Regions from separate parts of the Streptomyces umbrinus genome, predicted to be linked through region 3. Evidence: riboswitches for the same ligand, from Rfam matches in the RefSeq annotation. Region 3 holds a riboswitch; each other region holds the start of a gene.

The links. A riboswitch is a leader RNA that binds a small molecule or an ion and turns the genes downstream of it on or off. The one in region 3 is predicted to bind S-adenosylmethionine.
Region 1: it holds a riboswitch for S-adenosylmethionine, as region 3 does, so the genes downstream of both, QF035_RS37420 (aminotransferase class V-fold PLP-dependent enzyme) here and QF035_RS08925 (glutathione S-transferase C-terminal domain-containing protein) in region 3, are expected to answer to the same signal.
Region 2: it holds a riboswitch for S-adenosylmethionine, as region 3 does, so the genes downstream of both, thrC (threonine synthase) here and QF035_RS08925 (glutathione S-transferase C-terminal domain-containing protein) in region 3, are expected to answer to the same signal.

Annotation. Positions count from the first base shown of each region.
Region 1 covers NZ_JAUSZI010000002.1:8,472,211-8,482,610, reverse strand. The annotation lists gene QF035_RS37440 (sensor histidine kinase) at 1-954, shown strand, start outside; gene QF035_RS37435 (response regulator transcription factor) at 1,011-1,673, shown strand; gene QF035_RS37430 (SLC13 family permease) at 1,818-3,272, shown strand; gene QF035_RS37425 (glycerate kinase family protein) at 3,316-4,506, shown strand; gene QF035_RS37420 (aminotransferase class V-fold PLP-dependent enzyme) at 4,540-5,922, opposite strand; SAM riboswitch class IV at 6,085-6,201, opposite strand; gene trpD (anthranilate phosphoribosyltransferase) at 6,406-7,470, opposite strand; gene qcrB (cytochrome bc1 complex cytochrome b subunit) at 7,642-9,279, opposite strand; gene qcrA (cytochrome bc1 complex Rieske iron-sulfur subunit) at 9,276-10,343, opposite strand; gene qcrC (cytochrome bc1 complex diheme cytochrome c subunit) at 10,340-10,400, opposite strand, start outside.
Region 2 covers NZ_JAUSZI010000002.1:5,568,604-5,579,003, forward strand. The annotation lists gene QF035_RS24230 (phospholipase D-like domain-containing protein) at 1-257, shown strand, start outside; gene groL (chaperonin GroEL) at 419-2,047, opposite strand; gene QF035_RS24240 (cold-shock protein) at 2,374-2,580, opposite strand; gene QF035_RS24245 (MoaD/ThiS family protein) at 3,036-3,311, opposite strand; gene thrC (threonine synthase) at 3,460-4,764, opposite strand; SAM riboswitch class I at 4,782-4,939, opposite strand; gene QF035_RS24255 (glucosyl-3-phosphoglycerate synthase) at 5,144-6,091, shown strand; gene QF035_RS24260 (alpha,alpha-trehalose-phosphate synthase (UDP-forming)) at 6,382-7,791, shown strand; gene otsB (trehalose-phosphatase) at 7,867-8,721, opposite strand; gene QF035_RS24270 (DUF3263 domain-containing protein) at 8,905-9,144, opposite strand; gene QF035_RS24275 (ABC transporter substrate-binding protein) at 9,269-10,400, opposite strand, start outside.
Region 3 covers NZ_JAUSZI010000002.1:1,841,360-1,851,759, forward strand. The annotation lists gene QF035_RS08895 (aminoglycoside phosphotransferase family protein) at 1-784, opposite strand, end outside; partial or broken gene QF035_RS08900 (RNA polymerase sigma factor) at 1,065-2,099, shown strand; gene QF035_RS08905 (ATP-binding SpoIIE family protein phosphatase) at 2,172-4,562, opposite strand; gene QF035_RS08910 (NtaA/DmoA family FMN-dependent monooxygenase) at 4,669-6,087, opposite strand; gene QF035_RS08915 (LLM class flavin-dependent oxidoreductase) at 6,110-7,369, opposite strand; gene QF035_RS08920 (putative leader peptide) at 7,445-7,567, opposite strand; SAM riboswitch class IV at 7,877-8,022, shown strand; gene QF035_RS08925 (glutathione S-transferase C-terminal domain-containing protein) at 8,233-8,928, shown strand; gene QF035_RS08930 (AfsR/SARP family transcriptional regulator) at 9,069-10,400, shown strand, end outside.

The DNA of each region.
Region 1 (10,400 bases), 6.6 Mb from region 3:
GCCTTCCATCCGGGGCGCGAGCACGACCGCGTGGACGAGGTGTTCCGCATCCTGCTCGCCATCTCCGGGGTCGCGCTGCTGATGACGACGGGGATCGGCTGGGTGGTGGCCGGGCGGATCCTCAAGCCGGTACGTCTGGTGCGTACCGCCGCCGCCCAGCTCACCGAGCAGGACCTCACCCGGCGCATCCCGGTCCGCGGCCACGACGACATCGCCGCGCTCGCAGAGACCTTCAACGCGATGCTCGACCGGCTGGAACGCGCCTTCGCGGCCCAGCGCGAGTTCGTCGACGACGCGGGCCATGAGCTGCGCACCCCGATCACCATCGTGCGCGGCCATCTGGAACTGATGGGCGACGATCCGGCCGAGCGCGAGGAGACCGTCCGGCTGGTCACCGACGAGCTCGACCGGATGAGCCGCATCGTCGAGGACCTGCTGCTGCTCGCCAAGGCCGAGCGCCCCGACTTCGTCACCCCCGAGCCGGTGCAGCTCGCCGAGCTCACCGCCGACGTCTTCGTCAAGGCCCGCACCCTCGGCGACCGCCACTGGGAACTGGCCGAAGTCGCCGACGGGGAAGCCCAGTTGGACCCTCAGCGCATCACCCAGGCGATGGTCCAGTTGGCCCAGAACGCCGTGCAGCACACCGTCCCCGGCCAGTCGATCCGTATCGGCTCGCGCGTCACCGGCGGCCGCATCGAGTTGTACGTCGCCGACTCGGGCCCCGGTGTGCAGCCGCAGGACGCCGAGGTGATCTTCGAGCGGTTCCGGCGCGGCACCTCCCGGCGCGGCACCCGGGGCAGCGGCGCGGGCCTCGGCCTGTCGATCGTGCGGGCCATCGCGGAGGGGCACCGGGGCGGGAAGGTCGGGCTGCGGCAGACCCCGGGCGGCGGGGCCACCTTCGTCGTCGTGCTCGACTCCGTGCCGGACCAGCCCCTTGAGACGGACCGCTCATGAACACCCGAACATGAGCACCCGCACATGAACACCCGTACCGGAAAGGCCCGTTGGACATGAAGCGCATCCTGATCGTCGAGGACGAGGAGCGCATCGCCTCCTTCGTCGAGAAGGGGCTGCGCGCGGGCGGCTTCACCACGACCGTCGTCGCGGACGGCGACTCGGCCTACGAGTACGCGCTGACCGGCGGCTTCGACCTGGTGATCCTGGACATCGGGCTGCCCGGCCGGGACGGGTTCACCGTGCTGCGCGAACTGCGCGAGGCCCGGGTGACGGTCCCGGTGATCGTGCTGACCGCCCGGGACTCCGTACGCGACGCGGTGGCGGGTCTGGAGGGCGGCGCCGACGACTGGATGACCAAGCCGTTCCGCTTCGAGGAACTCCTCGCGCGGGTGCGGCTGCGGTTGCGTACGGCGGCGGGGGTTCCTGAGGTCACCGTGCTGCGCGGGGGTGACCTCACGCTGGATCTGCGTACGCGGCGGGCTCGGGCGGGCGAGCGGGTGGTTGACCTGACGGCCCGTGAGTTCGTGTTGCTGGAGCTGTTTCTGCGGCATCCCGGGCAGGTTCTGTCGCGTGAGCAGATCCTGTCGCATGTGTGGGGGTACGACTTCGATCCCGGGTCCAACATCGTTGATGTGTACGTGCGTTCGCTTCGGAAGAAGCTTGGGGCTGAGCGGGTGGAGACTGTGCGAGGTATGGGGTATCGGCTCCCCGTGTGAGTGTTCCGCTGGGTCGGTTGTCTGATGGCTGCGGGTGCGTTGTGGCTGATCGCGCGGTTCCCCGCGCCCCTTACGGGGCTCGTGTGAAGGTTCCCTCATGTGGGGCTCATTGGAGGCTCACCGCCCCGCTGAACTCTGAATGTCGTGAGTCTGAATCTTCGGCAAGCCGCCGCCCTCTGTGTGGCCCTGAGCCTCTGTGCCCTGCTGATCGTGCCCGGGAACTTTCCGGGGCTCGGTGGTGACGCGCGGCTGACGCTGGCCGTGTTCGCGCTGGCGACCTGTGCGTGGATCGGTACGCCCATCGACGACACGTACATCGCCCTGGGCGCGGGACTCGCGCTCACGGTGACCGGTGTGATCAGCAGCGAGACGCTCTTCGGCACGCTCGGGGACTCGACGGTCTGGCTGCTGATCTGCGCCTTCGTGCTGGCGGCCGCGGTGGCCCGGACGGGGCTCGCGGGGCGGGCGGCGGCCTTCCTGGTGGGCGGGGCGCGATGGGGGTCCCCCCGCTCGAGCGAAGCCGAGAGTGGGGGAGTCAGGCAGTTGGTGCATCTGACGACGGCCGCGCTGGTGGTGACGGCCTTCGCGGTGCCCGCGACCTCCGGACGGGCCGCGCTCGCGCTGCCGGTGTTCCTCGCGCTCGCCAAGGTGCTGGCCGACCGGAAGCGACTGGTCGTGATGCTGGCGCTGCTCTTTCCGACCGTGATCCTGCTGTCGGCGGTGGCGACCCTGATCGGTGCGGGTGCGCATCTGATCACGGTGTCGGTGCTGTGGGAGACGACCGGGGACCGTATCGACTTCACTCAGTGGCTGCTGCTCGGACTGCCGTTGGCCGTGGCGTCCTCCCATCTGGCCGCCGAGACCGTGCTGTTGACGACGACTCGGCGCGCGGACCGCCGAACTCCCGTACGGATCACGGCCGATGACATCCAGCAGCACAGCGAGCAGCCTGTCACCGGCCCCTGGTCGCCCGCCGAGTCGCGCTGCGCGCTGCTGCTCGCCACGGTGGTCGCGCTGTGGTGCAGCGAGCCCCTCCACCAGGTGTCCCCCGCGGTCGTCGCCCTGATCGGCGCGGTCGTCGCGGCCTCGCCCGCTCTCGGGACCGTGGGCCTGAAGGACGCTCTGAAGACCGTTCCCTGGTCGCTGCTCCTCTTCATGGCCGCGACGATGGCGATGGGCGTCGCGCTCGCGGACTCGGGGGCGGCGGGATGGCTGGTGTCCGGGCTGCCGGCCGGCGTGGACCCGTGGCTGTTCCTCGCGCTCGTCGTCGCGGTGAGCACGGCCGCCCATCTGGTCCTCCAGTCCCGCTCCGCCCGCTCCTCCGTCCTCGTGCCGCTGGTGGTCGCGGCGGCGGTGGGCGCGGGGGTCAATCCGGTCGCGGCCGCGCTGGCGTCCACCGCCGCGGCGGGCTTCTGCCACACGCTCCCGGCCTCGGCCAAGCCGGTCACGCTCTTCGCCGAGATACCCGGCACACCGACGTACACCCCGCGTGACCTGCTGCGCCTGTCCGCGGTCCTGGCCCCTCTGACGGCGACGCTCGTCCTGCTCTTCGCCCTCACCGTGTGGCCCCTGCTCGGCGTCCCGGTCCTGAAGCCCTGAAGCCCCACGCCGTCCTAGCCGCAAAGCCCTCAAGGAGCCCCTCATGCTGACCCGTTTCGCCGTCGCCCCCAGTGGCTTCAAGGAGTCCCTGTCCGCCCAGGCCGCCGCCGACGCCATCGCGGCGGGCGTACGCCGTGTCGTACCGGACGCCGAGGTCGACCTGATCCCCCTGGTGGACGGCGGCGAGGGGACGGCCCGGGCCCTGGCCTCGGCGACCGGGGGCCGGCTGGTCGCCCTGCCCGCCACCGGCCCGCTCGGCGAGCCCGTGGGCACCCACTTCGCGCTGCTCGGCACCGGATCCCGCACCGGATCCGGCCTCGGCTCCGCCGACACGGCCGTCGTGGAGATGGCCGCGGTGGCCGGCCTCTCCCTCGTCCCGCACGGCCTGCGCGATCCGGGCGCCACCACCACGTACGGCGTCGGCGAGCTGATCCGTGCCGCCCTCGACACGGGCGTACGCCGCATCCTCGTCGGCTGCGGCGACTCGGGTACGTCGGACGGGGGCGCCGGAGCCCTGCAGGCGCTCGGCGCCCGCCTCCTCGACGAGGACGGCTTCGCACTCCCCCAAGGCGGCCGGGAGTTGATCCGCCTGCACCACATCGACCCGAAGGGCCTCGACCCCCGCCTCGCCCACACGGAACTGCTGGTCGCCTGCAACCCGTACAACGTGCTGTGCGGCGAGCGCGGCGTCGCCCGCGTCTTCGGTCCGCAGAAGGGCGCGACCCCCGCGCAGGTCGAGGAGCTGTCCGCTGGCCTGGAGAACTGGGCGTACGTCCTCACCCGGGACCTCCCGGTCACCTGCGACCTGTACGGCGGCCCCGGTACGGGTGCCTCCGGCGGCCTGGGCGCGGGCCTCGCCGCGCTCGGCGCCCGCCTCCTCCCCCGCTTCGAGGTGCTCCTCGACCATCTCGACCTGGACGCCCGCCTCGCCCGCGCCGACCTGGTCCTCACCGCCGAGGGCGCCCTGGACCACCAGACCCCGCGCGGCAAGGTCCCGGCCGAGGTGGCCCGCCGCGCCAAACTGAACGGACGCCCGGTCCTCGCCCTGGCGGGCACCCTCGGCGAGGGCGCCCACACCGTCCCGGGCGTGGACGCCTTCACCGGCATCCTCCCCGCCCCGATGGCCCTCGCCGAAGCCCTCGTACGAGCCTCCGAACTCCTCACCGACGCGACCGAGCGCGCCCTGCGGATGATCCTGCTGGGGGCGGGGCTGCCACGAGGGGCGGGTGTGTGACCGCACGCGGCAGATGCACGGGGATCTCCCGGGTCACACCGCCGGGACGCAACGCCCTTCCACCGTGCGGTAGTTCCACTTCGCGCCGTCGCTCACGAGTTCCTTGACGGCTCGGACGAACCGCTCGACGTGCTCGTCGGGCGTGCCCGCGCCGAAGCTCACGCGGATCGCGTTGAGGGACTTCTCGCCGGGTGCCGCCTCGGGGGCACCGCACTCGCCCTGGGTCTGCGGGTCGGTGCCGAGGAGGGTGCGGACGAGCGGGTGCGCGCAGAACAGTCCGTCCCGCACCCCGATGCCGTATTCGGCGGAGAGCGCGGCGGCGAAGTGCGAGCTGTTCCAGCCCTCGACGACGAAGGAGATGACGCCGACGCGGGGCGCGTCGTCGCCGAAGAGGGAGAGGACGCGCACCTCGGGCACTTCGGCGAGACCGGTCCGGACGGTGTCGATCAGGTGCTGCTCCCTGGCGACCAGCGTGTCGAAGCCGGCCTCGGTGAGGGCCTTGCAGGCGGAGGCGATGGAGTAGGCGCCGATGACGTTGGGCGACCCGGCCTCGTGCCGTGCGGCGCTCTCGTGCCACTCGACGTCCACGCCGCCGTCCACCCGCCGTGAGACCTTCCGCGAGGCGCCCCCGCCCGCGAGGTACGGCTCGGCCGCGGTCAGCCAGTCGGCGCGTCCGGCGAGGACTCCCGACCCGAAGGGCGCGTACAGCTTGTGACCGGAGAAAGCGACCCAGTCGACGTCCAACTCCCGTACGGACACGGGGTGGTGGGGTGCGAGTTGGGCGGCGTCGAGCACGATCCGGGCGCCGTGTGCGTGGGCGGCGGCGGCCAGTTCCCGTACGGGCCACAGCTCGCCGGTGACGTTCGAGGCGCCCGTCACGCACACGAGCGCCGGCCCGTGGGGGTCCCGCTCGGCGAGCGCCCGCTCCAGCGTCGCGACGGCCTCGCCCGGGGTGCGCGGGGCGTTGAGGTAGGTGACGCGGGCGTCCCGCCACGGGAGCAGGGACGCGTGGTGCTCGGTCTCGAAGACGAAGACCTGGCAGTCGGCGGGGAGTGCGGCGGCGAGGAGGTTGAGCGAGTCGGTGGTGGACCGGGTGAAGACGACCTGGTCGCCGTCGCGGCAGTCGAGGAACTCCTCGACGGTCCTGCGGGCGTTCTCGAACAGGTCGGTGGACAGCTGGGAGAGGTACCCGGCCCCGCGGTGCACGCTCCCGTAGTACGGGGCGTACGCGGCCACGTCGTCCCACACCCGCTGGAGGGCCGGGGCGCTGGCGGCGTAGTCGAGCGCGGCGTAGGTGACCTCGCCACCGGTGACGAGCGGGACGGTGACGTCCCGCCCCAGAACGGGCAGGGACCCGGAGGTGTCACGGCAGACGCTCTGGTCGGCAGCAGTGGAGACAGCGGTGGAAACAGACATGGCGAACTCCTGTGAGGCAGGCGGGAACACCACGCGAGCGGGTACGGCTCGAGCGTGGGTGAAGGTGAAAAGGGGTGTGCGGAGGCGGGGCTCTACGCCCTATCGCATTCGCTTGCTCACAGAAGGCTCCCTCGGACGACCAGGACCCCTGGTGATGCGAGGGGTCCGCGCTTGCCGTAGACCTCACTGCCTACGGCCTGGTCTTCACCCGGGGCACCCCGCCACGGACGGAGGGTTGCCGGACAGTCGGCCGGGGCCTGATGACTGTCGCTCATGACCTGCCTGCATCTTGCCACACGATGATCCGACCGCAACCCCACTGTCCGCATCGCGGGACAGCGCGCCCCTTCTTGGGGGCGCGGGGAACTGCGCAATCTTTTGGCGGGGGTTCGGGGGCGGAGCCCCTGAGTAAGTGACGGGAATGGGTAGGGGCGGCGGGGGCGAAAAAAGCCCCCGCCCCCCGACACCAGCCGCAGCCGGGGCCTACGCGTTGGTCGCCGCCACCCACCGCTCCAGCGTGGCCTTCGCCGCCCCGGAGTCGATCGCCGCCGCCGCCTTCGCCATCCCCGCCCGGAGCTGGTCCGCGAGCGGCCCGTCCCCCGGCGACAGAGCCACCAGCGCAGCCGCCGAATTCAGCAGCACAGCGTCCCGCACAGGCCCGGTCTCCCCGTTCAGCAGCCGCAGGGCCACATCCGCGTTGTACGAGGCGTCAGCCCCCCGCAACGCCTCCACGGGCACCAGCTCGATCCCCACGTCACGCGGATCGAACGACTCCTCGCGCACCTTGCCGTCCCGCACGACCCACACCCGCGACGTGGCCGTCGTGGCCAGCTCGTCCAGCCCGTCGTCCCCGCGGAAGACGAGCGAGGAGTTGCCGCGCTCGGCGAACACCCCGGCCATGATCGGCGCCATCCGGGGATCGGCGCACCCGACGGCCTGCGCCTTCACCTTCGCCGGATTGGTCAGCGGGCCGAGCGCGTTGAAGACCGTACGGATCCCCAACTGCCCGCGCGCGGCACCCGCATGACGCATCGCGGGGTGGAACTTGGCCGCGAAGCAGAAGGTGATCCCGGCCGTCTCGGCGATCTGGGCCACGCGGTGCGTCGGCAGCTCCAGATTGACGCCGAGCTTCTCCAGCACGTCGGACGCCCCGGAGGCCGAGGAGGCCGCCCGGTTGCCGTGCTTGACGACCTTGGCGCCCGTACCGGCGATGACGATGGCCGACATGGTGGAGATGTTGACGGTCTTCGCCCCGTCGCCGCCCGTACCGACGATGTCGACGGTCTCCCCCGGCACCTCGATCACGTTCGCGTGCTCGTACATCGCCCGGACGAACCCGACGATCTCCTCGACGGTCTCGCCCTTGGCCCGCAGGGCCACCACGAACCCGGCGATCTGCGCGTCGGTCGCCTCGCCCCGCATGATCAGGTCCATCGCCCAGGCGGTGTCGGCGGCGCTCAGGTCACGTCCGTCCAGCAGGCCGTTCAGCAGGGCGGGCCAGGAACGGACCGCCGCGGTGTCGCCTCCGGCGGGGGTCACAGCGCTCATATGCCGCTCCTGGGTCGTCCGTCCCGCGTTGGGGACGCCTGTGGGATGTGAGATCTCGCCCGTAGCTCATGGCTCGTACGGGAACAGGTCCACCCTATCCAGCCCCGGGGACGGCAAAGAGCCCCGTCCGGGCAATGGACGGGGCTCCTGCCGTGGCGAACAGGTCGAAGATCAGTGGTGGCCGTGGCCGCTCGTGATCTCCTTGTACTCCTCGGCGGTGGGCTTCGGGATCTGGTTGTCCTCGCCGAAGTACGCGTTGCTGAGCTTGGCGCGCAGCTTCTGCGGGCCCTTCACCTTGCGCTCGACACCGTTCTCGTCGACCGCCGGGCCGATCGCGGCCGGCTCGTACTGCTCGTGCGCCGTGAGGGTGTGCAGAGCCTCCTGGCTGAGGGGCTCGTGGACCTCGATGAACTCACCGTGCGGCAGGCGCTTGATGATGCCCGACTCGCGGCCGTGCAGCACCTTGTCCTTGTCGCGGCGCTGGAGGCCGAGACAGATCCGCTTGGTGACGACGAACGCGACGACCGGTCCGACGAAGAACCCGACCCGGACGAACCAGGTGACCGAGTTGATCGACAGATGGAAGTGGGTCGCGACGATGTCGTTGCCACCGCCGATCAGCATGATCATGTACGCGGTCACCCAGGCGACACCGAAGGCCGTACGGGTCGGCGCGTTGCGCGGCCGGTCCAGGATGTGGTGCTCGCTCTTGTCCCCGGTGATCCAGGACTCGATGAACGGGTAGAGCGCCAGGATGCCGAGGAAGAGACCGAAGAGCACCAGTGGGATGAACACACCCAGGACGAGCGTGTGACCCCAGAGGTTGATCTCCCAGCCTGGCATCGCGCGGATCAGACCCTCGGCGAAGCCCATGTACCAGTCCGGCTGGGCGCCCGTGGACACCTGGTCGGGCCGGTACGGTCCCAGCACCCAGATCGGGTTGATGGACGCGACCGCGGACAGCATCGCGATGAAACCGAAGACCAGGAAGAAGAAGCCCCCGGCCTTGGCCATGTAGACCGGCAGCAGCGGCATGCCGACGACGTTCTTGTTGGTCTTTCCGGGACCCGCGAACTGCGTGTGCTTGTGGTAGAAGACCAGGATCAGGTGGCCGACCACGAGCCCCAGCATGATGCCGGGCAGCAGCAGGATGTGGATCGAGTAGAACCGCGAGACGAAGTCGCCGCCCGGGAACTCCCCGCCGAACAGGAACATCGAGATGTACGTTCCGACGATCGGCGTGGCGAGGATCGCGCCCTGGGTGAAGCGGACGCCGGTGCCGGAGAGCAGGTCGTCCGGGAGCGAGTAGCCGGTGAACCCGGTGAACATGCCGAGGACGAACAGCAGGAAGCCGAACATCCAGTTGATCTCACGCGGCTTGCGGAACGCGCCGGTGAAGAACACGCGCATCATGTGCACGAACATGCCGGCCAGGAAGACGATGGCCGCCCAGTGGTGGATCTGCCGGATGAGCAGACCGCCGCGGACGTCGAAGCTGATGTCCAGCGTGGAGGCGAAGGCCTCCGACATCAGCTGCCCCTGCAGCGGAACGTAGCTTCCGTGGTACTCGATCTCGTTCATCGAGGGGTGGAAGAACAGCGTCAGATACACACCCGTGAGGATGATGATGATGAAGCTGTAGAGGCAGATCTCGCCCAGCATGAAGGACCAGTGGTCCGGGAAGATCTTGCGCATGTTGGCCTTGGCCAGGGAGTAGATCCCCAGCCGGCCGTCGGCCCAGTCGGCGATCTTCTCGCCGGCCGGCGCCTTCTCGCGCGAGCGCGAGTCGGAAGTGGTCGTAGTGCTCATCCGCGCTCCCAGAATGCAGGACCGACGGGCTCGTCGAAGTCGCCGAGCGCCTCGAGGTACCCCTCGTCGTTCACACCGATCTGCAGCTGCGGCAGGGCGTGACCGGCCGGGCCGAAGATAACTCGGGCACCGTCGGCGAGGTCGAAGGTGGACTGGTGGCACGGGCAGAGGACGTGGTGGGTCTGCTGCTCGTACAGGGAGATCGGGCAACCGACATGGGTGCAGATCTTCGAGTACGCCACGATGCCCTCGTGGGACCACTCGAGCTCACGCTTGTCCTTGATGTCGTCCGGCTGCAGCCGGACGATCATCAGGGCCGCCTTGGCGATCTCGGTCTGGAAGTCGTGGTCGTGCTCCTCCAGGCCCTCGGGCTTGGCGAAGGTGAGCGAGCCCACGGCGACGTCGGAGGGACGCAGCGGCTCGTTCGTGTTCATGTTGACGAGCTGCAGTCCCTTGCGCCACAAGGTGTGCCGCAGCTTGTCCTCCGGCAGCGGACCGAGGTCGCGCAGCAGGACGATGCCGGACAGCGGGAACAGCGTCAGCGCGCCGAACATCGTGTTGCGGATCAGCTTGCGGCGGCCGAGCGCGGACTCCTTGGCGCCCTGCTTGAAGTCGGCCAGCACCTTGGCCTTGACCTCGGGCTCCGCCGCGATGGCGTGGCGCTCGTCGGTCATCTCCTCGTCGGACATCAGGGTGCGGGCCCAGTGGACCGCGCCCGCGCCGATGCAGAACAGCGCCAGACCGAGCGTCATGCCCAGGGCGAAGTTCAGTCCGCTGATGTGACCGAGCGGGAAGATGTAGACGATCTTGTCGGCGGGAATCGTCACGAACGACGCGATGAAGCCGACCGTGGCCAGCATCGACAGCGTGAACAGGAAGGCGACCGTGCGCTCGGAGCGCTTGGCGGCCCGCTCGTCGATGTCCTGGATCCGGTGCTCGTGCGGCGGCAGACCGGGGTCCGCGAACGGGTGTTTCTCGTCCGCGACACTCACGGCGCCGTGCGCGTGCTCGTCGTCGGCCCGCTCGGCGGGCAGGTTCTCTTCTGGGGTCTCTTGGCTACTCATGACTTCTTGGCCTTTGCGGTCCGGGCGGCGACCCACACGGCGACGGCGATCAGACCG
Region 2 (10,400 bases), 3.7 Mb from region 3:
CCTTCGACGTGTTCGTCGGCAACCCCGCGACCCTGCACGCCGGTCAGGACGACGTCTGGGCCCGCGGCTTCAACGCGGACGGGACCGCGACCGACCGGCTCGTTCCCACCCGGATGAACGTGGTGACCGGCGGGGGCCAGGGCGGCCCGGCCGTGGCCCTGGCCGCGAACGGCCGTCTGGCGCTGACGTACTCGGACGACTACGACGGCAACGGCCACAACGAGATGCGCCTGCGGGACGCGTTCAAGAACGCCTGATCACGGCCCCGTCGGCGGAACGCCGGCGGAAACGCCCGAGGGCGGCACCCCTGGAATGGGATGCCGCCCTCGTTCGCGTAATGCGAAGTACTGCGTAATGCGAACTGCGAAGTACTGCGAACTGCGATGAACTACCGAGCCTTGGCTGCTTGCGCAGGGGCTCAGAAGTCCATGTCACCGCCCGGCATGCCGCCACCGGCGCCGGCGCCGGCACTGGCCTTCTCCGGCTTGTCGGCGATGACGGCCTCGGTGGTGAGGAACAGCGCGGCGATGGACGCGGCGTTCTGCAGGGCAGAGCGCGTGACCTTCGCCGGGTCGATGATGCCTTCGGCGATCATGTCGACGTACTCACCGGTCGCGGCGTTGAGGCCGTGGCCGACGGGAAGGTTGCGCACCTTCTCGACGATGACGCCACCCTCGAGGCCACCGTTGACGGCGATCTGCTTGAGCGGGGCCTCCAGGGCGAGCTTCACGGCGTTGGCGCCGGTCGCCTCGTCACCCTCCAGGTCCAGCTTCTCGAAGACCGAGGAGGCCTGGAGCAGGGCCACGCCACCACCGGCGACGATGCCCTCCTCGACGGCCGCCTTCGCGTTGCGAACGGCGTCCTCGATGCGGTGCTTGCGCTCCTTGAGCTCGACCTCGGTGGCGGCACCGGCCTTGATGACGGCCACGCCGCCGGCCAGCTTCGCCAGGCGCTCCTGGAGCTTCTCGCGGTCGTAGTCCGAGTCGGAGTTCTCGATCTCGGCACGGATCTGGTTGACGCGACCGGCAACCTGGTCCGCCGAACCCGAGCCGTCCACGATCGTCGTCTCGTCCTTGGTGATGACGATCTTGCGAGCGCGGCCGAGCAGCTCAAGGCCCGTGTTCTCGAGCTTGAGGCCGACCTCCTCGGAGATGACCTCGCCGCCCGTGAGGATGGCGATGTCGTTCAGCATCGCCTTACGGCGGTCACCGAAGCCCGGGGCCTTGACGGCAACGGACTTGAAGGTGCCACGGATCTTGTTGACGACCAGGGTCGACAGGGCCTCGCCCTCGACGTCCTCGGCGATGATCAGCAGCGGCTTGCCCGACTGCATGACCTTCTCCAGGAGCGGGAGCAGGTCCTTGACGTTGGCGATCTTCGAGTTCGCGATCAGGATGTAGGGGTCGTCGAGGACGGCCTCCATACGCTCCATGTCGGTGGCGAAGTACGCCGAGATGTAGCCCTTGTCGAAGCGCATACCCTCGGTGAGCTCGAGCTCCAGACCGAAGGTCTGGGACTCCTCGACCGTGATGACGCCTTCCTTGCCGACCTTGTCCATCGCCTCGGCGATGAGCTCGCCGATCTGGGTGTCGGCGGCGGAGATGGAGGCCGTGGAAGCGATCTGCTCCTTGGTCTCGACATCCTTGGCCTGCTCAAGGAGGGCACCGGAGACGGCCTCGACGGCCTTCTCGATACCGCGCTTGAGAGCCATCGGGTTGGCGCCGGCGGCTACGTTGCGAAGGCCCTCGCGGACCAGCGCCTGCGCCAGAACGGTCGCGGTGGTCGTACCGTCACCGGCGACGTCGTCCGTCTTCTTGGCGACTTCCTTGACCAGCTCAGCGCCGATCTTCTCGTACGGGTCCTCGAGCTCGATCTCCTTGGCGATGGAAACACCATCGTTGGTGATCGTGGGGGCGCCCCACTTCTTCTCGAGGACGACGTTGCGACCCTTGGGACCAAGGGTGACCTTGACGGCGTCGGCGAGCTGGTTCATCCCGCGCTCGAGACCGCGCCGTGCCTCCTCGTCGAACGCGATGATCTTGGCCATGTGAAGTGGTCCTCCCGGACTGGGGTGGAATCTCCAGGACCGCGCCCGCGCCCGCGACGGACGGCCTGCCGACCTCGTGGTTCCTTGCCCCACCCGGCCTGCGGGCCTCACCGACCCGGTCCTCGTTATCACTCTCACCTTCAGAGTGCTAACGCCAATGATTAGCACTCGACCCATGCGAGTGCAAGCGGCTCACGATGATCCGCAGGTGGGAGCAGGTGGGAAGAGAGCGCACGGACGGGGCGCGAGCATGCCGAAGGGCCCGCACCCGGTGGGGTACGAGCCCTTCGGAAGAAGAACGTCGCTGCAGTAAGTCGGCGCGTGCTTCAGCCGGTCGCCAGTCGGACCATGTCCGCCTGCGGCCCCTTCTGGCCTTGCGAGATCTCAAAATCGACCCGCTGACCCTCTTCCAGGGTGCGGTAGCCGTCCATCTGAATCGCGCTGTAGTGGACGAAAACATCCGCACCACCGTCGACCGCGATGAAGCCGTACCCCTTCTCCGCGTTGAACCATTTGACGGTGCCCTGAGCCATGCCTAACTCCCCTATTACTGGCCCTTGCACAGACCCGCACTTCGCGGATCCGGGTCAGACCTCACCCCCCAACGGTTGGGGGTGTGCGCCGGAACGCGTCGACCGCGGCTGAATGTATCCGTCCAACTGCCGTCTGCAACAGGTCAATCCGACGAGAATTCCGGGCACGACCGATCGGGAATATGTGAAGAATTCACGAAGATTCAGGGCAAGTCGGGCCCCATGAATGCCATAAAAGGCTCAAAAAGGCGGGGCACTTTGGCTACTTCTTGTCGGGCTTCGGGCGGGATCTCAATGCGCCCGGCGTGCGGATCGAAGCAGGTTCCCCAACTGTACCGCGCTCAACCATACAGAATTGCCCCTTCCGCTTCTCTCACGGAGGGGGCAATTCGATGAACTCTCGGTGACGGCCGTTACCGAAGGTAATGATCAGCCCTCGGCACGGCTCCCGACGGTCAGCCGCCGGCGACGGCGGGAATGATCGACACCCCGGCCCCGTCCGGCGTCGCCGTCTCCAGCCCCTGCTCGAAGCGGACGTCGTCGTCGTTCACGTACACGTTGACGAACCGGCGCAGCTGCCCCTGGTCGTCCAGGACCCGGGCGGCGATCCCGGCATGGTTCTTCTCCAGGTCGGCGATGACCGCACCAAGAGTCCCACCCTCAGCAGAAACCTCGGCCTTGCCGCCCGTGTAGGTGCGCAGGATGGTGGGGATACGAACGTTGACGCTCATGGGGTTAGACCTCCGTCGGAGTGGGTGGCCCGTTCAGGGGCGCGGGGAACTGCGCAGTCTTTGTCTTTAGGGGCTCGGGGAACCGCGCAGTCTTCAGGGGCGCGGGCAACTGCGCGACCAGCCCCCACGCGCCCGCAGGATGAAACGACTAGCCGAGCCCAGCCTCACGGAAGGAATCCAGGTTCGGCCGGATCGTCGCGGTCAGCCCCGTGTCGGAAGCAACCGCGTCCAAGGTCTTCAGACCATCCCCGGTGTTGAGCACAACAGTGGTCAGACTCGGATCCAGCAGACCGTTCTCGATCAGCTTCTTCGCCACGCCCACCGTCACACCACCGGCGGTCTCCGCAAAGATCCCCTCGGTCCGCGCCAGCAACTTGATCGCGTCGACCACCTGCTCGTCGTTCACGTCCTCCACGGCCCCACCCGTACGCCGGGCGATATCGAGAACGTAAGGACCGTCCGCCGGGTTACCGATCGCGAGCGACTTCGCGATCGTGTTCGGCTTCTGCGGCCGTACGACGTCGTGCCCGGCCTTGTACGCCACGGACACCGGCGAGCAGCCCTCGGCCTGTGCACCGAAGATCTTGTACGGCTTGTCCTCGACGAGCCCGAGCTTGATCAGCTCCTGCAGGCCCTTGTCGATCTTCGTGAGCTGCGAGCCCGAGGCGATGGGCACGACGAGCTGGTCGGGCAGTTGCCAGCCGAGCTGCTCACAGATCTCGTACGCCAGGGTCTTGGAGCCCTCCGCGTAGTACGGCCGCAGGTTGACGTTGACGAAGCCCCAGCCCTCGCCGGCCGGGTCGCCGATCAGCTCGGAGCAGAAGCGGTTCACGTCGTCGTAGTTGCCCTCGATGCCGACGAGCTCGCCGCCGTAGACCGCGGCCATGACGACCTTGCCCTGCTCCAGGTCGTGCGGGATGAACACGCAGGACCGGAAGCCGGCGCGCGCGGCGGCGGCGCCCACCGCACCGGCGAGGTTGCCGGTGGAGGAGCAGGAGAGGGTGGTGAAGCCGAAGGCACGCGCGGCCTCCAGCGCCTGGGCGACGACACGGTCCTTGAAGGAGTGCGTCGGGTTGCCGGAGTCGTCCTTCACGAAGAGCTTGCCGGCGTCGACACCCAGTTCGCGCGCGAGGTTGTCGGCCTGGACGAGCTTGGTCCAGCCGGGGTTGATGTTCGGCTTGTCGGCCACGTCCGCGGGGACGGGCAGCAGCGGCGCGTACCGCCAGATGTTCGCGGGGCCCGCCTCGATCCGCTTGCGGAGCTCCTCGGTGTCATAGGCCGAGAAGTCGTACGCGATCTCCAGCGGGCCGAAACACTCCTCGCAGGCGAAGACCGGACCGAGCGGGACGCGGTGGCCGCATTCACGGCAGGAAAGCGCGGCGGCCGGTCCGAGGTCGACGGAGTTCGCGACGGGGGCGGAGTTCGTGGTGCTTGCAACTGTCTGCGCAGCCATGGAGGCGAGGCCCTTTCTCCTCATCTTCCTCACGACGCACTTCGCCGTGAGACGGATTTGGCACCTTCCCTAGCCGGGAGCCTCGCTGCGCTGATCGACAATGATCAGGACGAGACCGGCTGGAGGGTTGCCGGGGCTTCAACGGGCCGTATCCCTCTGCCCCTCTGGATGAGCGGTATTCAGTTGTGGTTCTGGCTCTGGTTTTGGTTGTGCACGCAACGACCCCCGACATGCGATGGTCATCAGCGTTGTTCAAGACTGTAACCGAAGGCCTGGATGGTGGAGAGAGCCGTCCGAACCGCGAGATGACAGTGACGCAACCCACACTGCAGGCCGCGGCGGGCACACGCATCCCAATGAACGCAAGGGAGAGCCGCACGTGCTGGAAGACGTCGAGCGCTGGCTGAGCACGCGCTCCTGGTCCGTCGAGGACCGCCCGCTCAAGAAACTCATCGCCGCGAAGCGTGCCACCGGCTCCACGGTGAGTGTCGTACTGCCCGCGCTCAACGAGGAGGAGACCGTCGGCGAGATCGTCGCGATCATCCGCCGTGAGCTGATGACCAGGAAGGTGCCGCTCGTCGACGAGATCGTGGTGATCGACTCGGGTTCGACGGACCGCACCTCCGAGGTCGCCGCCGAGGCGGGCGCCCGTGTCGTGCACCGGGACGAGATCCTGCCCCGGCTGCCGGCCGTCCCCGGCAAGGGCGAGGTGCTGTGGCGCTCGCTCCTCGTCACCCGCGGGGACATCGTGGCCTTCGTAGACGCGGACCTGAAGGAGTTCTCGGCGGACTTCGTCTCCGGGATCGTCGGCCCGCTCCTCACCGAACCGGGCGTCGACCTCGTCAAGGCGATGTACGACCGCCCGCTGGGCTCCGCCGCAGGTCAGGGAGGTCGGGTCACCGAACTCATGGCCCGCCCGCTCCTGAACATGCACTGGCCGCAACTGGCCGGCTTCGTCCAGCCGCTGGGCGGGGAGTACGCGGCCCGCCGCTCCCTCCTCGAACAGCTCCCGTTCCCCGTCGGATACGGCGTCGAGCTGGGCATGCTGGTCGACGCGCTGCACCTGGTGGGCCTGGACGCCCTGGCCCAGGTCGACGTCGGCGTCCGCAAACACCGCCACCAGGACGGCCAGGCCCTGGGCCGCATGTCCGCCGCGATCTACCGCACCGCCCAGCTCCGCCTGGCCCGCGGCCACATGATCCGCCCCTCCCTCACCCAGTTCGAGCGAGGCGAAAACGGCTTCGAGCCCCGCACGTACTCGGTGGACATGGAGGAACGGCCGCCGATGGCGGAGATCGAGGAGTACGTGGAACGCAAGGCGGCGTAGCGCTCCGCGGGGTGCGCCGTTGTTGTCTGCGGCGCCGCGGGGGCTGGGCGCGCCCACGATGGGGGTCCCCCCACTCGAGCGAAGCCGAGAGTGGGGGAGGAGCCGCACATGTCACCGCCCCGCGCCCCTTGAAAGCCAAAAGACTGCGCAGTTCCCCGCGCCCCCAGGTTTTTAGGGGCGCGGGGAACTGCGCAGTCCAGCCCCCACCCGGCGGTCAGGCGACCCACAACCTCGCCCCCACGCCGGGTGGGAACGTTTGAGCGTTTACACCGGGGGCTAGATTTCGAGTCATGGTCTCCACCCGCGGCACCCACAACATCCTGGTCGCCTCCAACCGCGGCCCGATCTCGTACACCCAGGACAAGACCGGGGCGCTCACCGCCAAGCGCGGCGGAGGCGGCCTCGTCTCCGGCCTCTCCGCGATCGGCCCGGACGCAGGCGCCCTGTGGGTGTGCTCGGCCCTCGGCGACGGCGACCGCGAGGCCGTACGACGCGGCGTGGGCGAAGACGGCGTACGGATGCTGGACATCGACGCCGACACCCACGCCGCCGCGTACAACGACATCGCCAACTCCGTGCTGTGGTTCGTCAACCACCTGCTCTACCAGACACCGCTTGAGCCGGTCTTCGACAAGGAGTTCCGGCGCCAGTGGGCGGCGTACGAGACGTACAACCACGCCTTCGCCGAGGCGCTGGCCGAGGAGGCGGCGGAGGGCGCGGCCGTCCTCGTACAGGACTACCACCTGGTTCTCGTCCCGCGGATGCTCCGTGAACTCCGCCCCGACCTGCGGATCGGGCACTTCTCGCACACGCCGTGGGCTCCGCCGGAGTACTTCCGGCTGCTGCCGGACGACATCGCGGCGAAGGTGCTCGGCGGGATCCTCGGCGCTGACCGGGCCGCGTTCCTCACCCAGCGGTGGGCGGACGCGTTCACGGACTGCTGTCACGCCGTCCTGGGTCCCGGGATCCCCTCCGGTACGCGGATCGGGGTGCACGGCCTCGGAGCGGACGCGGACTTCCTGCGCGAGCGCTCGCACCGGCCGGACGTGGACGAGCGGCTGGCGGTACTGCGCGAGCAGATCGGCACGGCTCCCGACGGCAGCGCCCGTAAGGCGATCGTGCGGGTCGACCGGACCGAGCTGTCCAAGAACATCGTGCGCGGACTGCTGGCGTTCCGGGAGCTGCTGGAGGAGCGGCCGGAGTGGCGCGAGCGGGTGGTACACGTGGCGTTCGCGTACCCGTCGCGGCAGGACCTCGCGGTCTACCGCGACTACACGGCCGAGGTGCAGCGGGTCGCGGACGAGATCAACTCCCAGTACGGGACGCCCGGTTGGACCCCGGTCCTGCTGAACCTCAAGGACGACTTCGCCCGTTCCCTGGCCTCCTACCGGCTGGCGGACGTGGCCCTCGTCAACCCCATCCGGGACGGCATGAACCTCGTCGCCAAGGAGGTGCCGGTCGTGTCGGACGACGGGTGCGTGCTGGTGCTTTCGCGGGAGGCGGGGGCGTACGAGGAGTTGGGCGAGGATGCGGTTGTGGTGAACCCGTATGACGTTTCGGGCACGGCCCGGGCCTTGCACGAGGCGTTGACGATGCCGGTGGGTGAGCGGGCCGAGAGGACGAAGCGGTTGGCTGTGGCCGCGACCGCTTTGCCTCCGGCGCAGTGGTTTCTGGACCAGCTGAACGCGCTGGAGGCGTAGCTCGTCGGCGCGGGGTTGTTTGGACCGTGCGGGTGCGTGGGGGCTGGTCGCGCAGTTCCCCGCGCCCCTAAAAGCTTATGAGGCCAGCTCAGTCGCCAGTGCTGCCAGTAGGCGGACTACCCCTTCCGGGCCGTCCACCACCAGGTCTGCTCGGTCGGAGAGTTCCGTGACCTCGTTACTGCCGCTGCAGACGAGGAGGCCGGGGACGCCGTCGGAGCGGAGTTTTTCGACGGCGGCGAAGGCGGGCAGGTCGCCCAGGTCGTCGCCGCAGTACATGACCGACTCGGCTCCGACGTCGCGTACGTACTCGCCGAGGGCGACGCCCTTGTCCATGCCCGGCGGGCGCAGTTCCAGCACCATTCTTCCCGGTTCGACGATCAGGCCATGGCGGGTGGCGAGCTCGGCGAGGGGTTCGCGGAGGGCCTCGAAGGCGGCCTGGGGGTCCTGCGCGCGGCGCGTGTGGACCGCGACGGCCCTGCCCTTCTCCTCGATCCACGTGCCCTGCCAGGCGCCGATGGAGTCGAGGAAGCCGGGGAGTTCGGCGCGGGCCTCGGCGACGCCGGGGTGGGGGGCGGGGGCCTGGACCGTGCCGGTGACGGCGTCCCAGCGTTCCGCCCCGTAGTGGCCGAGCACGACGAGATGCTCCAGGCCGGGGACTCCGGCGAAGCCGCCGTGGCGTACGGCCACGCCGGCCGGCCTTCCGGTGACGACGGCGACGGAGGCGACCCTCGGGGCGAGGGCTGCCAGGGCGGGTACTGCGTCCGGGTGGGCGCGGGCCTGTTCGGGGTCCGGGACGATCGGGGCGAGGGTGCCGTCGAAGTCGAAGGCGAGGACTGCCCTGTCGGGCCGCGCGATGATGGCTTCGAGGCCGTCTCGGCCCGCCGGGGTCACGGGGGTCGGCATCGACGATGACTCGGGGTGACTGGCCATGCTGCGACCCTATCCGCGGCCGCGAAGTCTTTCGCCCCCGCCGCCCCTACCCATTCCCGTCACTTACTCGGGGGCCAGCCCCCGAACCCCCGCTCCTCAAACGCCGGAGAGGCTGAAATACCCAGGGGCGCGGCGAACTGCGAAGGATGGGACGGGCAGGGGCGGCGGGGGCGAGGAAAGCCCTCAGCCCTCCCTCTCGTCCCGGCGCACATCCCTCACGCGCCGCAACCGGTTGACCGTGACGGGGTCGTGGGCCAGGGCCCGGGGCGCGTCCAGGAGGGCGTTCAGGAGCTGGTAGTAGCGGACCGGGGCCAGCCCCAGTTCCTCCCGTATCGCCCGCTCCTTGGCCCCCGGAGTCGCCCACCCCCGCCGCTCCAGCGCAAGAACGGCAAGCTCCTGGGGTGTCAGCTCCGCGTCTTCCATGCCCAGCACGCTAGCGGAGCCCGGCAAAGGCGCCCCGACAGGGGCGCGGGGAACTGCGCGACCAGCCCCCACGGACCCGCACCCGACCAACAACCAGCCAGACCAGCCAGACCGACCAGCGGAGCTAAGACGCGTTCTCCTCCGCCGCAGCAGCCCGCTGCAGCTGTCCCAGGATCGCCGCCGGGCTGCCCTTCGGGCCCACCGCCTTGCCTATCTGCTGCTTGATGTCCGCGCTCACGGACGCCCACGACGTCTTGGCCACGGGATACAACTCGGCATTGGGCAACTCGTCGAGGAAACCGACAAGATCCGCGTCGGACTTGTCCGCGGACATCGCCTCGGACGCCGACGTGGTCACCGGCAGCAGGTCGTACTCGTGCGAGAACTTGAGCACGTTCTTCTCGCTGTAGACGTAGTCGAGGAAGTTCCCGACCTGCTCGGCATGCCCGGGCTGCCTGAACGCCATCATCCAGTCGGCGACGCCCATCGTCGCCTTGGACCGCCCGTTGATCCCGGGCATCGGCACCATGCCGAACTTCACGCCCTTCGCCGCGGCGGCCTGCATCAGCGTGGGATGGCCGTTCAGCATCCCGACCTCACCGCGAGTGAACGCCGCAAAGGCCTCCGCACGGTTGAGATTCGCGGGCGCGACGGGTCCGGTGAGCCCCTTCTCGACCAGTTTCTCCTTGAGCCAGGTGAAGGTCTCGACGTTCTGCTTGGAGTCGATGCCGTACGACCCGACCGTGTCGGTGTAGCCGTCGCCGCCGCTCAGCAGCCACATCATCGTCTCGGCCTGCGCCTCCTCGGGCCCCAGCGGCAGCGCGTACGGGTACTTCACGCCACGCGACTTGAGGACCTCGGCGTCGGACGCGAGCTGGCTCCAGCTCTGCGGCGGGGTGAGACCCGCGTCGCGGAAGAGCTTCTTGTTGTAGAAGAGCAGCCGCGTCGAGGAGGCGAACGGCATGCCGTACTGCGTCCGGTCGATCTCGCCGGCCTCGGTGAGCCGGCTCACGAAGTCGGCCTGGGTGTTGATGGAGAGCAGGTCATCGGCCTTGTAGAGCTGCCCCTTCGCGGCGTAGTCGGCGTACGCGCCGATCTGTGCCATGTCGGGTGCGTCACCGTCGGCGACCATCTTCTTGACCTTGGCGTCCACCTCGTTCCACGAGTAGACGCTCACCTCGACCTTGACCCCGGGGTTCTTCGCCTCGTACGCCTTGGTCAGCTCGTCCCAGTACTTCTGCGAGCTGTTCGCCTTG
Region 3 (10,400 bases):
GGGTGTTCTGCAGGATGCGCCCCAGCGTCCAGCCACCCGCCCGCTGGCGGTCCAGGCCGACCGTCCCGGTCAGCACGTCGAAACGGCGGAGCACCGCGCGGGCCTCGTCGCCGGTCGCCGTCACCGCGTCCCAGCGGCTGTTCAGCGCGGGCCACAGGTCGAACCCCGGGTCTCCGGCGAGGGGTTCGGGATCGATGGCGAGCCAGGGTTCCCGCTGCCCGGCGAGGACGTTGTCGTAGTGCAGGTCCCAGTGGAGCAGCCGGTCCCCCGCCTCGCCGACGAGTTCGGCCACGGCGGACGCGCAGGTGCGCAGCAGACGCCGGTCGGCGGGGTCGCGGAGGGCGGGCAGCGCGTGCGGCACCTGGTCGAGCATGGCGGCGGCGATGCCGGAGAGCCGTCGCAGGCCGTCCGGCGCGGGCACCGCGACCAGGCGCGCCAACAGGTCGGCGAGGATCCGCAGAGCGGCGGCGTCGTCGGCCAGCGACGACAGCGGCCGCGCCGCGTCCAGTCGCTCCAGCAGCATGGTGCCGGTGTCCGGGTCGTGGTCGAGCAGACGCACCGCGCCGGCACCGTTCCACACCCGCAGTCCCAGTGTCGCGCCCGCGTTGTCCTCGCTGAGTTCCTGGAACTTCAGGACCGCGGGCGTGCCGTCCGCGCGGGTCACCGGCAGGATGACGGAGGCCATACCGCGCGCCGTCGGGCCGTCCGGCGTCAGTGACCAGCGGTCCAGGAAGTCCCGGGCGGCGAACTTTTCGGGGATCTCCCCGGAAGTCTGTGTACTCATCGGTGTCGGAGTATGGGCTGACCCCGCCCCTGCGGGCCACGGAATATTGGGCGTTCAGAATCCGTCGAGAAAATCAACAGCGCGGACGACGTGATTCATGTCACCCACAATTCGAGGCAATGCGGGGCCGCTGACCGGGGCTCCGGCGGGTGTACCGTAATGGGGCGAGCCTGATGAAGATTCCCACGCCCAGCGATCAGCACCGTGGACGACGAGAATTCAGGATTCCTGAAGACCGAAGGTCTTGCTCGACATTGTTGAGTTTGCACCAAGAACTGAGGCACGGGAAGAGATGTTGACCGCAATGGAGACGGATACCCCAGAACAAGGGCAGGAGACTCTTCTGGTGTCTCCGGACTACGACGCCGACGCCCCCGAGCCCCGGCTCGGCTCCGACGGTGCCTCGGTCGATCCGGTCCGGGACTACCTGAAGGTGATCGGCCGGGTCCGCCTCCTCAGCGCCGCACAGGAGGTCGACCTCGCCAAGCGGATCGAGGCCGGCCTGTTCGCCGAGCACAGGCTCGAAGAAGAACCCGATCTCGATCCGGCGTTCCGGCGCGAGCTGAAAATCCTCGTCGAGGACGGCCACCGGGCGAAATCCCACCTCATCGAGGCCAACCTCCGCCTGGTCGTGTCCATCGCAAAGCGTTATACGAGACGGGGTCTCACTTTTCTGGACCTGATCCAGGAGGGCAACACAGGTCTGATTCGGGCCGTTGAAAAGTTCGACTACGTCAAGGGTTTCAAGTTCTCGACCTACGCCACCTGGTGGATCAGGCAGGCGCTGACACGGGCCCTGGCCGACCAGAGCCGCACGATCCGCATTCCGGTCCACGCGGTCGAGGTCATCAACAGAATGGCCAGGCTCCGCCGGGAGATGCTTCAGGAACTGGGCGTCGAGCCGACGGTGGGGCAGGTGGCGGAGCGGATGGAGCTGCCCGTCTCCAAGGTCATCGAGCTCGACAGCTACACCAAGGACCCGGTCTCGCTGCACCTGCCGCTGGGCGAGGACGGCGGCAGCGAACTCGGTGACGTGATCGAGGACAGCGAAAGCATCTCCCCCTTCGACGCGGTGACGTTCCTCCTGCTCAAGGACACCATCCAGGAGATCCTCGCCCATATGACCCCGCGCGAGGCCGGCATCATCACCCTGCGGTACGGGCTTCTCGACGGACAGGCGAAGACCCTGGAGGAGATCGGCCAGGTCTACGGCGTCACCCGCGAGCGCATCCGCCAGATCGAGTCCAAGACGATGTCGAAGCTGCGCCACCCGTCGCGCTCACAGGCCCTGCGCGACTACGTGGGCCTCGACTGAGCCGAGCCGCCCCACTTCTTGAGTCGGGCCCGCTTCCTGAGTCCGTGCGAAATCCTGAGTCCGGCCGAGTGCTCACTGGACCGGCAGTGCCTGCTCGGCCCAGATGGTCTTTCCGGTGCCGCTCGGCCGGCTGCCCCAGCGGTCGGTGAGCTGTGCGACGAGCAGCAGGCCCCGGCCGCCCTCGTCGAAGGTGCGGGCCCGGCGCAGATGGGGCGAGGTGCTGCTGGCGTCGGAGACCTCGCAGATGAGCGCACGGTCGCGGATGAGCCTGAGCTGGATCGGGGTACCGCCGTAGCGGATGGCGTTGGTGACCAGTTCGCTCACGACGAGTTCGGTGACGAAGGCGGCCTCGTCGAGCCCCCAGCGGGTCAGCTGCTCGGTGGCGTACTGCCGGGCCGTGGCGACCAGCGCCGGATCGGACTCCAGGTCCCAGACGGCCACCTGGTCGGCGTCCAGGGCACGGGTACGGGCCAGGAGCAGCGCCACGTCGTCGGCCGGGCGCTGCGGGAGCAGGGCCTTGAGGACGTTGTCGCAGGTGTCCTCCAGATTCCGGGCCGGGGCGGCCAGGGCGGTGCAGAGGGCGGCGGTGCCCACGTCCACGTCGACATCGCGGGCCTCGACGAGACCGTCGGTGTAGAGGGCGAGTACGGCACCTTCGGGCACGTCCAGCTCGGTGGCCTCGAACGGCAGGCCGCCGACGCCGAGCATCGGTCCCGCGGCGACCTCGACGACCTTCACCGTCCCGTCCGGGAGCAGCACGACGGGCGGCGGGTGGCCGGCGGAGGCGACGGTGCAGCGGCGGGACACCGGGTCGTACACCGCGTACAGGCAGGTGGCGCCGATCTCGCCGATCATCGCGCTCTCGTCGGCCGCGAGGTGGCCGACCAGGTCGTCCAGGTGTGTGAGCAGCTCGTCCGGCGGCAGGTCGACATCGGCGAGGGTCCAGACCGCCGTACGGAGCCGGCCCATGGTGACGGAGGCGTGCAGGCCGTGTCCGACGACGTCCCCGACGACCAGCGCCACCCTGGTCCCGGACAGCGGGATCACGTCGAACCAGTCGCCGCCCACTCCCGCCTGCGACAGCGCCGGAAGGTAGCGGGAGGCGAACTCGACGGCAGCCTGCACCGCCATCACCTGGGGCAGCAGGCTGCGCTGCAGGGCCAGCGCGGTGGTGCGCTCCTTGCTGTAGCGGCGGGCGTTGTCGACGCAGACGGCCGCCCGGCTGGACAGTTCCTCGGCCAGCGACACATCGTCCGGGTCGAAGGCGTCGGGATGCTCGGGGGTGAGGATCCGTACGAAGACGGCCACGCCCAGTGTCGTGCCGCGTGCCACCAGCGGGACGGCCATCAGCGACAGCTCGTGGTCCTCGCCCTCCCGCAGCTTGGCGGAGCGGGCGTCGTGCTCGGCGAACCAGGTGTCGAGGCCGCTGTCGCCGCTCCGGGTGAGCACCGGCTCGCCGGTGGCCAGGGCGCGGGCGGGCGGGGAGAAGGCCGGGTAGATGTCGGCGGCACCCAGGTCGATGGCCGCCTCCGGCACACCGGGGGTGTCGGAGTGGTGGGCCACCCTGCGCAGCTCCACGCCGCCCTCCACCGGCCCCGTTTCGGGTTCCTCGCCCTGGAGCACCGAGTCCAGCAGGTCGACGCCGGCGAAGTCGGCGAGCCGGGGCACGGCCAGTTCGGCGAGTTCACGGGCGGTCTGGATCACGTCGAGCTTGGTGCCGATGGAGCCGGCGGCCTCGTTCAGCAGGGCCAGCCGCTGTCGTGCCCAGTACTGCTCACTGCTGTCGAACCCGGCCAGCGCGGTGCCCAGCAGCTCTCCGGTCCGGTCCCGCACCGGCCACATCTCGAAGCTCCAGGCGTGCATGCGACGGCCGGACGGCGCGCGGGTCCAGCTCTCGTAGTGGACCGGCTGCCCGGTCTCGGCGACGATCTCCAGATGGCGCAGGAAGCCGCGGCTGTGCTCGGCGTTCTCCACGGTGTCGGGGAAGTACCGGTGCCGGAACGCCGTCTCGGGCTGTCCCATGACCTGGCACGCGAAGTCGTTCATCCGCAGGTAGCGCTGCCCGGTGTCGAAGATCGACATGGACATCGACGCCTGCTTGAAGGCCAGCTCGCCCAGGGTCCGCTCGCCCGGGTCCGGAGTCGCGGTGACGACGAACCCGGGACCCTGGCACCCTTTCCCGCCCTGCAGCGGGCACATTCGCAGCGCCAGCTCCAGCCGCCGCCCGTCCTTGTGGCGCACGGTCACGACAGTGTCGCCGTGTGTCAGCAGAGCCCGCCGGGCCGCCGCGGGCTCCCCCGCCACCAGCTCCGACGCCGGGCGCCCGGTCACGTCCTCGGCCGTGTACCCCGTCAGCAGCCGCGCGCCCTCGCTCCAGCCCGTGACATTGCCGCTCGCGTCGACCACCGCCATGGCGTCACCGGCCGTGGCCGCCGGTCCTCCGTCGCGCGGCAATGTCACCATGTGTACAAGAATCGTCCCCTTCGGCATCCGTATCAAGCCAGGTGACCGGTTTCGACCCTCACTCTGTGGTCTCGTGCTTACACGATCGGAGTGACCGCCCGTACGTTCACGAAGCCACCCGCTCACCTCGCTCACCGATGTCGTCGGCGGCGTCGACATCGGCATCGGCACTGGTACGGGAATCGGGATGGGCCAGGCCCAGGTGGTCGCGCAGGGTCGTGCCCTCGTACTCCGTACGGAACACACCGCGCTCCTGGAGCAGCGGGACCACCGTGTCGGCGAAGGCGTCGAGGCCGCCGGGGGTGATGTGCGGGACGAGGATGAAGCCGTCGCTCGCGTCGGCCTGGACGAAGTCGTCGATGGTGGCCGCGACCGTGGCCGGGGAGCCGACGAAGGCCTGGCGGTTGCCGGTCTCGATGACCAGGTCGCGGATGGACCAGTTGTTGGCGGCCGCTCGCTCCCGCCACTCCCGGGCGGTGGCCAGCGGGTCGCGGTACATCCGGACCTGGGCCCGGCCGCGCGCGACGGTGTGCTCGCCGAGGTCGGGGTCGATGTCGGGCAGCGGGCCGTCGGGGTCGTACGCGGACAGGTCGCGGTTCCAGACGAATTCCAGGTGCTTGATGGCGGTCGCCCCGCTGACCTGCTGCCGGCGCACCTCGCGGGCCAGCTCCTCCGCCTCGGCGTCGGTGTCGCCGAGGACGAAGGTCGCCGCGGGCAGGATCAGCAACTGGTCGGGCGTACGGCCGTAGCGGGCCAGGCGTCCCTTGACGTCCGTGTAGAACGCCTGGCCGTCCTTGAGGGTGGCGTACCGGCTGAAGATCGCGTCGGCGCCTGCGGCGGCGAACTCCCGGCCCTCCTCGGAGTCGCCGGCCTGGAAGATCACCGGGCGGCCCTGTGGGGAGCGCGGGACGTTGAACTGCCCCTCGATGTCGAAGTGCCGGCCCTGGTGGACGAAGGCGCCGGCCTTCGCGTCGCGCAGGAAGGTGCCGGTGTCCTGGTCGGCGATGATCTCGTCGCCGTGCCAGGAGTCGAAGAGTTCGTTCGCGGTGGCCAGGAACTCCTTGGCCCGGGAGTAGCGCTCGTCCTGCGGGAGGAAGCCGCCGCGCCGGAAGTTCTCGCCGGTGAAGGCGTCCCAGGAGGTGACGACGTTCCAGGCGGCGCGCCCGTCCGAGAGGTGGTCGAGGCTGGCGAACTGCCGAGCTACTTCATAGGGCTCGTTGAAGGTGGAGTTGATGGTGCCGGTCAGGCCGAGGTGCTGGGTGACGGCGGCGAGCGCGGTGAGGACGGTGAAGGTGTCGGGGCGGCCGACGACGTCCAAGTCGTAGATCTTTCCGCCCTGTTCGCGCAGTCGCAGCCCTTCGGCGAGGAACAGGAAGTCGAACTTGGCGCGTTCGGCGGTCCGTGCGAAGTGCGCGAAGGAGCTGAACTCGATGTGGCTGCCGGCCTCCGGGGCGCTCCAGACGGTGGTGTTGTTGACGCCGGGGAAGTGGGCGGCCAGGTGGATCTGCTTCAGCGGCTTGCTCATGGTCCTGCGGTCTCCGTCCGGCTCAGGCGGTGGCGTTGGCAGCGGCGTTGGCGTTGGCGGCAGCAGCGCCGGTGGCGTAGCGGTTGGGCGGGCGGGTGAGCCCGAGCAGTCCGCGCAGGGTGTCGGCCTCGTAGGCGCGGCGGAAGGCACCCCGGCGCTGGAGTTCGGGGACCAGTCCCTGGGTGATGGCGGGCAGGTCGTGGCCGAGGACGGCGGGGCGCAGCCGGAAGCCGCTCAGCCCGGCCGACCACAGCTCCTGGAGCAGGTCGGCGAGTTGGGCGGGTGTGCCGGTGAAGACGCGGGCGTCGCTGGTGAACGGCTCTCCCGCGAGGGCGTCGAGACGGTCCCTTCGGGCGGCCGCGGCGGCCGGATCGTCGTCGAGGAAGACCACCAGGTCCCCGAAGACGTGCAGAGGTTGGTCGGCGCGGCCCGCGAGGGCCTGCTCGGCGCGGATCTCGGCGACGATCGCCCGGGCGTGGTCGGTGTCGTGCGGGGTGACGTAGCCGATGTCGGTGGCGCGGGCCACCAGCCGGTACGGGACGGTCTGGTGGGCGAGGGCGCTGACGACGGGCTGGCCCTGGGGCGGACGCGGGGTGATGGAGGGGCCCTTGACGCTGAAGCGCGGGCCCTCGAAGTCGATGTAGTGGAGCTTGTCGCGGTCGACGAAGCGGCCGGTGGTCACGTCCCGGATCTCGGCGTCGTCCTCCCAGCTGTCCCAGAGTCTGCGTACGACCTCGACGTAGTCGGCCGTCTCGTCGAAGAGTTCGGTCACCACGTCCTGGGTGGCCGGGCTGTCGTAGGCGTCCAGGCGGGGCAGCGTTCGGCGGCCGAAGTGCGCCGCCTCGTTCTGGCGTGCCGTCAACTGCACCCTCAAGCCCGCCCGGCCGGAACTCACATAGTCGAGGGTGGCGATGGCCTTGGAGATGTGGAACGGCTCCGTGTGCGTGGCCACCACGGTCGGCACCAGACCTATGTGGCGGGTCAACGGGGCGACCCGGGCGGCGACGAGAACGGCGTCGAGCCGGCCGCGGACCTGGTCGGTCCGCCCGTCCGGCTCGATGAAGTGCGACGACTGCAGTCCGAGGCCGTCCTCGAAGGTCACGAAGTCGAGGAGACCGCGCTCGGCCTCGGCGACGAGGTCGGCCCAGTAACCGGCGGTGAACAGTTCCCGGGGCCGGGCCACCGGTTCGCGCCAGGCGGAGGGATGCCAGCCGGCGCCGTCGAGCGCCACGGCGAGGTGCAGATGCGCGGAGGAGGGCAGGGCAGAAGGTGCTGAGGACACGAGAGGTGTGCCTTCCTGATCGACCGTACGAGAAAGCCGGCCCTCACCGGAGGACGCGGCCGCGTGGGATTCGGGTCAGGAGCAACAGAGCGCGCCGGCAACGCGCAGCAGGTCGATGTGCGGCCGGGAGTAGAGGCGTACGCGATGGAGCGGGGCGGCCTTCGGGGCGCTGCGGCGGGACACGGTTCGCGCCGGCACGTGCGTCACCTCCGCCCTTCCGGCCCGGCGGACCTGGGGTCCGGCCGACCTCGTGTTCGCGGGCCCTCGATCGGGCACCGCCTCGTCGTCAACGAGCACAACAGTACGGCTGTGCCTTTTCTTCCGGCTACCAAGAGTTCCTGTTGCCACGGCTGGCGGGAGTTCCTGTTCCTTCGGCCACCGGGCGTTCCTGTCAGGACGCTTCTCATCACGAGGTGCGAAGCCGGTCTTGTGGTGAGGCGGCCGGATGCCCAGCTGCTGAGACGCCGTCTTGACGGTCACGCTGAGCGCATCAACACTGACGGAGACGGTCACGATTGCCAGCGCCCGTCGTGCGGGGACTCCCCGTTCGTGCGGTCATCGGCCCCGGCCCGCTGGCAGGCAACCCTTCCACCGCGACGGGGTGCCCCGGGTGACGACCGGGTTCCGCCGGAGCGGCGGGGCAAGCGTGGTCTCGCGTCTCGCGAGCCCCGACGGCAGGACCGGTGGGAATTGTCCAGGAACGGCTTGACGAGGCGCCTGCACATCGATTTGTCGCGTGTCTCCAGCGCTTACTGATCCGCTACGCGTCCGACCGATCCGGACCTGTACGGCAGCGCAGTCACTCCGTTCCGCCGCTGGCGCCCACGAGGCGGCCAGGGCCTCCGCGTTCCCCCTGGAGAGTCATGCCCGAGACAGTTTCCCGTGGTTCCAGCAGCACCGACACCTTCACGACGGCGGCCTCCCGCCCGAGCGCCGCCCACTCCTCCGGCTGCGGTACGGCCGCCGGTGGCACGTCCGTCCCCGTTCCGGCCGCCCGCCCGCACCGCTTCCGCAGCCGTATCGGCGTCGGTCTCGCGGGCGGCTTCTACCCGGCGCCGCACCGCTATCAGCTGTATCTGTCGGAGGCCTGTCCCTACTCGGGGCGCGTGGCGGTCGTCCTCGACCTGCTCGGCCTCAAGGGCGCGCTCACCACCACGGTCCTGAAGCTCCCCGCCGAGACACCCGATGGCTTCGCATCGCTGCGCGGCGCCTACGAGGCGACCTGGCACCACTACGACGGCCCGCTCACCGCGCCCGCGCTGTGCGACCGCTGGAGCGGACGCGTCGTCAGCAACCACACGCCCGACATCCTCCGCGACCTGGCCGGCCTGCTCGCCGACGGAGCACGCGAGTCCGCACTGGACCGGCTCGACCGGCAACTCGCCTGCCAGCCCTACGTGTTGGGCGACGAGCTCGGCACCGCTGACAGGGACCTCTGGGTGACACTCACCCACCTCGACCACTTCGACGCGGCCGGCACCCTCGCTCCGTACCGCCACATCGAGGAGTACGTACGACGTCTCGGCGATCACCCGGACCTCTCCACCGACGAGCGCTGAGCGCAGAACCTGAGCGCCGGCCCACCGGCGGGTGTGACAACTGTGCGGCAGTGGGCCTGAATACGCCTTCCGGATATGCCGGTAACGGGGATAGAGAAAGGGAACAGTGAGGGAGTTGTAAAACTGGGGGCGGGGAGCGGATGCGCATTCAGGTACTCGGGCCGGTCTGCGCCTGGCGGGACGGCACCCGCCTCGACCTCGGTTCGCCCCAGCGCCGCGCGGTACTCGCCCTGCTCGCCGTGTCCCGTGGACAGCAACTGCCGTTCTTCGGACTCGCGGACGCACTGTGGGGCGAGCGCCCGCCGGCGACCGCGCCGAACGTCGTCCAGACCCACATCAAGCATCTGCGCCACCTGCTGGAGCCGGACCGGCCACCACGCTCCCGCAGTGCGCTGCTCCCCCGGCTCGGCGACGGCTACGCGCTGCGCGTCCCGTACGACGCCATCGACCTGCTGCGCTTCAGGGACCTGGTCGCCGAGGCGGTGACCGTACGACGGGACGGGCGGCGCGGCGGCCAGGAGCGGGCCGCCGCACTGCTGACCGACGCACTCGGGCTCTGGCAGCAACCGCCCCTCGCGGACCTGCCCTTCCTCTCCGCACACCCGGTGGTCGTCGCGCTGGCGGAGGAACGCCGTGGGGCGGTCGCCCAGTACGGCGAGGCCATGATCGCGGCGGGCCGGAGCGCCGACGCGCTGCCCGTCCTGGAGGAGACCGCGGTCGCGCAGCCGCTGGACGAGGACGCCCAGGCCCGGCTCATCCGGGCGTACGAGGCCGTCGGGCGACGTGATCAGGCGGTCGCCGTCTACCGACGGAGCCGGCGCCGGCTGGCCGACGAACTCGGCGTAGACCCCGGCCCAGCACTGGCCGAGGCCTATGCCGCCCTGCTGCGCCGCCGCACCCGGCCTTCCGCTCCCGACGCCGGGCACGCTCCCGCCCACGACACCGCCGACGGCCCTGGCACGGCAGGCGCCGCCGAGTTGCCCGCGCAGGTGCCCGCCCACGTACCCCCGTACCCGACTTCGGCGCGCCGATTACCCGCGCAACTCCCCGCGGATGTACCCGACTTCGCGGGCCGGGACCCGGAACTGTCGGCGCTGGACCGGCTGCTGGCCGCGGCGGCGGGCAGTCCGACGGCCGGGGCCGTCACGGTCGTCTCCGGCACGGCCGGGGTGGGAAAGACCGCGCTGACCGTCCACTGGGCGCACCGCACGCGGCACCGGTTCCCCGACGGCCAGCTCTACGTCAACCTGCGCGGCTACGACCCGGACCGCCCCATGCCGCCCGGCGACGCCCTCACCCGGTTTCTCACCGTCCTCGGAGTGCCCGGTGACGCGATCCCGCTCGACGTCGACGACCGCGCGAGCCGGTTCCGGACCGAACTGGCCGACCGGCGGATGCTGCTGGTCCTCGACAACGCCCTGTCCGAGGAGCAGGTCCGCCCGCTGCTTCCCGGCTCGCCGGCCTGTGCGGTC